2 regions of the Streptacidiphilus sp. MAP12-20 genome follow, and region 1 is predicted to be linked to the other one. Evidence: riboswitches for the same ligand, from Rfam matches in the RefSeq annotation. Region 1 holds a riboswitch; the other holds the start of a gene.
The links. Region 1 has a riboswitch for S-adenosylmethionine ahead of ABIA32_RS13110 (aminotransferase class V-fold PLP-dependent enzyme). Riboswitches for the same ligand answer to the same signal wherever they lie in the genome.
Positions count from the first base shown of each region.

Region 1 (3,400 bases):
CAGGGGAGAACCTCGCCGCGGCGGACACCGCGTGGGCGATGGATCAGATCTTCCTGGGTGAGGCGACGCCGGCGCAGGTGGCCGGCTTCATGGTCGCCATGCGGGCCAAGGGCGAGACGGTCGAGGAGATCACGGGCCTGGTCGAGGCGATGTACGCGCACGCGACGCTGATCGAGGTGCCCGGACCGGCGGTGGACATCGTCGGCACCGGCGGTGACCGGGCCAAGACGGTGAACATCTCGACCATGTCGGCGATCGTCGCGGCGGGCGCGGGCGCGCGGGTGGCCAAGCACGGCAACCGCGCGGCATCGAGCGCGAGCGGTGCGACGGACGTGCTGGAGAAGCTTGGCGTCAACCTGGGCCTGACCCCGCAGCGGGTCGCCGAGGTCGGCGCGCAGACGGGCATCACGTACTGTCCTGCGCCGGTCTTCCACCCCTCCATGCGGCATGCCGCGACGGCGCGCGGGGATCTGCGCATCCCGACCTTCTTCAACCTGCTCGGCCCGCTGACCAACCCGGCCCGGGTGGGCGCGAACGCGGTCGGCTGCTTCGACCGGCGCATGGCCGGCCTGATCGCCGGCGTGCTGGCACGGCGTGGCAATTCGGCTCTGGTGTTCCGGGGTGACGACGGCCTCGACGAGTTGACGATCACGACGACGTCGACGGTGTGGCGGGTGCGCGGGGGAGAGGTGGAGGAGCTCTCCTTCGACCCTCGGGACGTCGGCATCGAGCTGGCCCCGATCGAATCGCTGCGCGGCGCGGACGCGTCGTTCAACGCGGAGGTCGCGCGGCGGGTCCTCGCGGGCGAGAAGGGTCCCGTCCGGGACGCGGTCGTCCTGAACAGCGCGTCGGCGCTGGTCGCGCTCGCGCAGACGGACGCGCCGTTCGTGGAGCAGATGCGCTCCGCGGTGGCGCGCACGGAAGAGTCCCTGGACTCCGGCGCGGCGGAACGCAAGCTCGCGGAGTGGGCGAGCGCGACAATGAAGGGCTAGTTGCACCATCAGGGGCGCGGGGAACTGCGCGACAAGCCACCCAGCGAGCTGGGCCGCCGAACGAGCGGGGCCATCCGCACAGGGTGGTTGTTCGCGCAGTTCCCCGCGCCCCTGGAGGTGCAACTTGCCCTCTGCGCGCAAGAGCCCTCGCGCCCCTGGGTAGTGCAACTTCTCATATGTCGGAACGCCCTTCGCTCACGGAGTGGTCCTCTGGCATACTCCTGAACAGGTCACGAGTGACAGCACGCGGCGTCCGCCGCTGAAGCCCCGGCTCGCTGTCCGGCAACCCTCCGACCGTGGTGGGGTGCCTCCGGGTGACGACCAGGCCTGCGGCAAAACGTGCCGTCGGGCAAGCGCGGATCTCCGAGGGGTGTTCCCATGTCGAAGCGAATGCGGTAGAGGCCGAAGCGCCTCCTCTTCTCCGTCACTGCCCCGAAGCAGGGGCTTCTTTGCCATACCCATGTGCATTCCCCGGAGGTACCGCCATGTCTGTCGTCGCCCGTAATGTCGCGGTTTGTCAGCCCCTGCCCGTCCTCGGCCGTGACGTCGAGGTCCCGCTCGTGTCCGGCGAGAAGGTCACCTACGCCGCGCTCGACTACGCCGCCAGCGCTCCAGCGCTTCAGCGGGTCTGGGACGACGTCGCCGCCTACGCGCCCTACTACGGCAGCGTCCACCGCGGGGCCGGTTACCTGTCGCAGCTGTCCACCGACCTGTTCGAACAGAGCCGCGCCGCCGTCGCCGACTTCCTCGATCTGCGCGAGGGCGACCAGGTCGTCTTCACCCGGGCCACCACCGACTCACTGAACCTGCTGGCCGGCGCGCTGCCCGCAGGGACCCGGGTCTTCGCCTTCGAGACCGAGCACCACGCGTCCCTGCTGCCCTGGCCCGGACGCGGGCTCGACGTCACCTACCTGCGCGCGCCGCGCTCCCCCGAGCAGGCCGTCGCCGCGCTGGACGCCGCGCTCGCGGAGGCCGGGGAGGGGCCGAAGCTGGTCTGCGTCACCGGCGCGTCCAACGTGACCGGCGAGATCTGGCCGGTCGCCGAGCTCGCTGAGGTGTCGCACCGTCATGGGGCGCGGATCGTGCTGGACGCGGCGCAGTTGGCGCCGCATCACGCCGTCTCGGTGCGCGAGCTCGACGTGGACTGGGTCGCCTTCTCCGGGCACAAGCTCTACGCGCCCTTCGGCGCGGGCGTGCTCGCCGGGCGCGCGGACTGGCTGGACGCGGCCGAGCCGTACCTCGCGGGCGGCGGCGCGAGCCGCACCGTCGCGCGGGAGGCGGACGGCTCCGTCGCCGTCGAGTGGCACCAGGGGCCGGCCCGGCACGAGGCGGGTTCGCCGAACGTGATCGGCGCCTACGCCGTCGCCTCCGCCTGCCGCGCGCTGAAGGAGGCCGGCTTCGAGACGCTCCAGGAGCGTGAGCAGCAGCTGATCGAGCGGCTGCGCGAGGGCCTGGCGGAGATCCCCGAGGTGCGAGTGCTGACGCTCTTCGGTGAGGACCACCCGCGCGTCGGCGTGCTCTCCTTCGTCGTGCAGGGCTGGAACAGTTCGCACTTCGCTGCCGCGCTCTCCGCCGAGTACGGGATCGGCGTGCGCGACGGGCTCTTCTGCGCGCACCCGCTCGTCCGCACGCTGCTGGGCAGCGAGGAGACCGCGCCGTCCGAGTGCGGGGCGCCGGAGGCGTCACTGCCGGGGGAGCGCAGCCTGAACGCGATCCGGGTCAGCTTCGGCGCGGGGACGCCGGAGGAGCACGTCGACCGCTTCCTGCGCGCCGTGCGGGAGCTGGTCAGCGACGGCGCGCAGTGGTCCTACCGGACCGAGGGCGGGCGCTGCGTTCCCGACACCCGCCGCTGAGAGCGGTTACGAGCGTTCAGTCGTCGAGGCCGATGGCGAACGCGGCGTCGAGGTCGTGGCTGGAGTAGGTGCGGAAGGCCACGTGGGTCTCGGTGTGGGCGACGCCCGGCACCTTGTTGAGCTGGCCGGGGATCACCTCGGCCAGCTCCTCGTGCGCGCGCACCCGCACCATCGCGATGAGGTCCCAGCCGCCGGTGACCGAGTAGACCTCGGTGACGCTGTCGAGGGCGGCGATACTCTCGGCGATCTCCGGGATCCGGTCGACGCTGGTCTTGATGAGCACGATGGCGGTGATCACGGAGAGTCTCCTGTCGGCGAGGGCGGGCCCTGCACATGCTAGTGCCGCCGCTCTAGTGTCGCCGGTGCCTCAGGCGGGCGAGGGCGGTGGTGAGCCCCAGGCCGCCGGGACGGCGGGCGCGGTAACGGAAGAGCAGCCAGGTGAAGGCGAGTCCGCCGGTGAAGCCGATCAGGTGCGCCGCATAGGCGACGCCCGGCACGGCGGGGTCGGTGGCCTGGACGGAGAGCCACTGCACCGCGAACCAGAAGCCCAGGACC
Region 1 covers NZ_JBGCCK010000008.1:146,363-149,762, forward strand. The annotation lists gene trpD (anthranilate phosphoribosyltransferase) at 1-992, shown strand, start outside; SAM riboswitch class IV at 1,221-1,354, shown strand; gene ABIA32_RS13110 (aminotransferase class V-fold PLP-dependent enzyme) at 1,478-2,845, shown strand; gene ABIA32_RS13115 (Lrp/AsnC family transcriptional regulator) at 2,862-3,143, opposite strand; gene ABIA32_RS13120 (rhomboid family intramembrane serine protease) at 3,196-3,400, opposite strand, start outside.

Region 2 (3,400 bases), on a different contig from region 1:
GCTCAGCTCGGTGCGGTCCACCCGCACGATCGTGCGCCGGTCGCCCACCGCCTCCCGGAGGCCGGCGAGCCTGGCGTCCACGTCAGGGCGGTGGCTGCGGTCGCGCAGGAACTCCGCGTCCGCGCCGAGCGGGTGCACGCCCAGCTGCGTCGTCCGTCCCCGGTACGTCACCGCCAGTGAGTCCGAGACGGACGCGCCCAGCACGGCCTCGCAGCACTGCGCGAAGGTCCGCGCCCAGCGCTCGGTCAGGAAGCCGGCCCGGTCCGCGCCGAGGATGCCCTCCAGCACCTGCGCCGCCACGTCGTCGGGCAGCAGGCGGTAGTAGTCCGGCGGGGCCCAGGGCGTGTGCGAGAAGTGGCCGATCCGCAGGTCGGGGCGGAGCTCGCGCAGCAGCCGGGGTGTCAGTGACAGGTGGTAGTCCTGGACGAGTACCGCCGCACCGGGCGCCGCGCACGCGGCCAGCGCGTCCGCGAAGGCGCGGTTGTACGCCTCGTAGGAGGCCCATTCGCGGCGGAAGTTGGCTCCGAAAACGGGCTTGGTCGGCGTGTCGTAGAGGAGGTGGTGGACGAACCAGAGGGTCGAGTTCGCGATGCCGTTGTAGGCCCGGTTGAAGGTGCCCGGGTCGATGTCCAGCATGTGCACGTCCGGGTCGGTCAGGCCCTGCCTGATCGCCGCGCGGTCGCCCTCCGACAGGGCCGCGCAGACCCAGACGCTCTCCTGCTCGGTGCCGATCGCCGACAGGCCCGAGACCAGTCCGCCCCCGCCCCGGCGCGGCGTCAGCGTGCCGTCGTCCTCGATCGTGAAGGAGATGGGGCCGCGGTTGGAAGCCAGCACGATGGGCGCGGTCGTGGTTCGAGCCATGTCAGTCAACCTTGCCTGTCCGGGAGTGGAGCAAACCTTTCCCTACTGCGATCGCCGCCGCGCGCGGTACTCCGGCACGGTCACCACCGGCGGCCGCTCCACCAGCGCGATCTCGCTCGTGCTCGGCGTGAAGCCGGCCGGCGTGCGGGTGAACTGCACCAGCTCCGACGTGACCTGCTCCTCCGGCGTCTTCAGCCGGTCCAGCGCGGTGCGGTAGATCGTCGCCGCCATCCGGCCCAGCGCCTGCGCGTCCTGGTGGCGATGGTGCCGCACGCCCACGTCCACCTGGGCCAGCGCGTCCAGGCCGACCGCCGTCAGCGCGTCGACCAGCAGGCCGAGCTCCACGCCGTAGCCGGTCGGGAAGGGCAGCCGCTCCAGCAATGAGCGCCGCGCCGCGTACTCGCCGCCGAGCGGCTGGACGAAGCCGGCCAGCAGCGGCCAGTGCAGGTTGAGCAGCGGGCGCGCCACCAGCTCGGTGACCCGGCCGCCGCCCGCCGGAATGGAGCCGGTCTCGGTGTCGAAAGGCCGGTCGTACATCGCTTTGACGAAGTCGATCCCCGGATCGGTCAGCAGCGGGCCGACGATCCCGGAGACGAAGGTCGAGTCGAAGGCCCGCAGGTCCGAGTCGACGAAGCAGACGATGTCGCCGCGGGTGACGAAGAGCGAGCGCCAGAGCACCTCCCCCTTGCCCGGCTCGACCGGCAGTCGCGGCAGGATCTCGTCACGGTGGACCACGCGTGCGCCCGCCGCCGTGGCCTCGGCCGCCGTGCGGTCCACCGAGCCGGAGTCGACCACGACCAGCTCGTCCACCAGCGGCACGGCCTCCATCAGGTCGCGGCGGATGGCGGCGACGATCTCGCCTACGGTCTCCTCCTCGTCGAGCGCGGGCAGCACCACGCTGACGGTCGCGCCGCTGCGCCGCTTCGCGGCCAGCAGTTCGGGCAGGGGTCGGTCGGCAGCGCTCCACGAGCGGCGGCGCAGCCAGTCCTCGACCTGGTCCAGCACGGATCTCCCTCGGCAGTGACGGTCGGCGACGCGCCCGTCTCGCGTCTCGGACGGCAGTGAGCGGTCGGTGGGGCTTCGGTTACAGTCTTGAGGACGAGGTGGACTCATCGCACATTGGGGTCCGTCTCCGACAAATGCGCCGCGTGCGAACGCGCGACGCCATAGCGCTCATCCAGAGGGACTGAGGGAACGGCCCGTCGAAGTCCCGGCAACCCCCCTGCCAGGTAGTCCGCAGCGTGCACACGCCGCGTGGCCCAGGCCGGGAAGGTGCCAATTCCGTCCTGTGGCGAAACGCGCCCCGGGGAAGATGAGGAGAGAGGTTCTCGCCATCATGGCTCTTGTCAGCCACACCGTCGCACCCGACGCCTTCGGCCCCGCCGTGGCCCTGTCCTGTCGCGAGTGCGGAGCACGCACCCCCCTCGCTCCCGATTTCGCGTGTGTGGAGTGCTTCGGCCCGCTCGAGGTCGCCTACGAGCTCCCGGCCGGTGACCCGGAGGGCCTGCGCAAGCAGATCGAGAACGGCCCCGCCAACATCTGGCGCTACGCCCCGCTGCTGCCGGTCTCCCCGGACGTCGCCGAGCGCCCGAGCATGAACCCGGGCCTGACCAAGCTGGTCAAGGCGAACAACCTGGCCCGCGAGCTCGGCATCACCGGCTCCCTCTACGTCAAGGACGACTCCGGCAACCCGACCCACTCCTTCAAGGACCGGGTCGTGGCCATCGCCGTCGAGGCCGCCCGCACCTTCGGCTTCACCACGCTGTCCTGCTCCTCCACCGGCAACCTGGCCGGCGCGGTCACCGCCGCCGCCGCCCGCACCGGGCTGCGCGCCTGCGTCTTCATCCCGCACGACCTGGAGGCCGGAAAGGTCGTCATGGCCGCGATCTACGGCGGCGACGTCGTCGGCATCGACGGCAACTACGACGACGTGAACCGCTTCTGCTCCGAGCTGATCGGAGACCCGGCCGGTGAGGGCTGGGGCTTCGTCAACGTCAACCTGCGCCCCTACTACGGCGAGGGCTCCAAGACGCTGGCCTACGAGATCTGCGAGCAATTCGGCTGGCGGATCCCGGACCAGCTGGTGATCCCGATCGCCTCCGGCTCGCAGCTGACGAAGATCGACAAGGGCCTCAAGGAGCTGATCGCCCTCGGCCTCGTCGAGGACAAGCCCTACAAGATCTTCGGCGCCCAGGCCGAGGGCTGCTCCCCCGTGTCCGCCGCCTTCAAGGCCGGCCACGACGTGGTCCGCCCGCAGAAGCCGGACACCATCGCCAAGTCGCTGGCCATCGGCAATCCCGCCGACGGCATCTACGTGCTCGACATCGTCCGCCGCACCGGCGGTGCGGTCGAGGACGTCAACGACGAGCAGGTTGTCGACGCGATCGGCCTGCTGGCGCGCACCGAGGGCATCTTCGCCGAGACCGCCGGTGGCGTCACCGTCGGCGTGCTGCGCAAGCTGATCGAGAACGGCGTGCTGGACCCGGCCGCCGAGACCGTCGTGCTCAACACCGGCGACGGCCTGAAGACCCTGGAGGCC
Region 2 covers NZ_JBGCCK010000003.1:187,513-190,912, forward strand. The annotation lists gene ABIA32_RS05285 (trehalose-6-phosphate synthase) at 1-861, opposite strand, end outside; gene ABIA32_RS05290 (glucosyl-3-phosphoglycerate synthase) at 904-1,866, opposite strand; SAM riboswitch class I at 2,032-2,180, shown strand; gene thrC (threonine synthase) at 2,174-3,400, shown strand, end outside.
Region 2: another riboswitch for S-adenosylmethionine. It lies ahead of thrC (threonine synthase); the one in region 1 lies ahead of ABIA32_RS13110 (aminotransferase class V-fold PLP-dependent enzyme).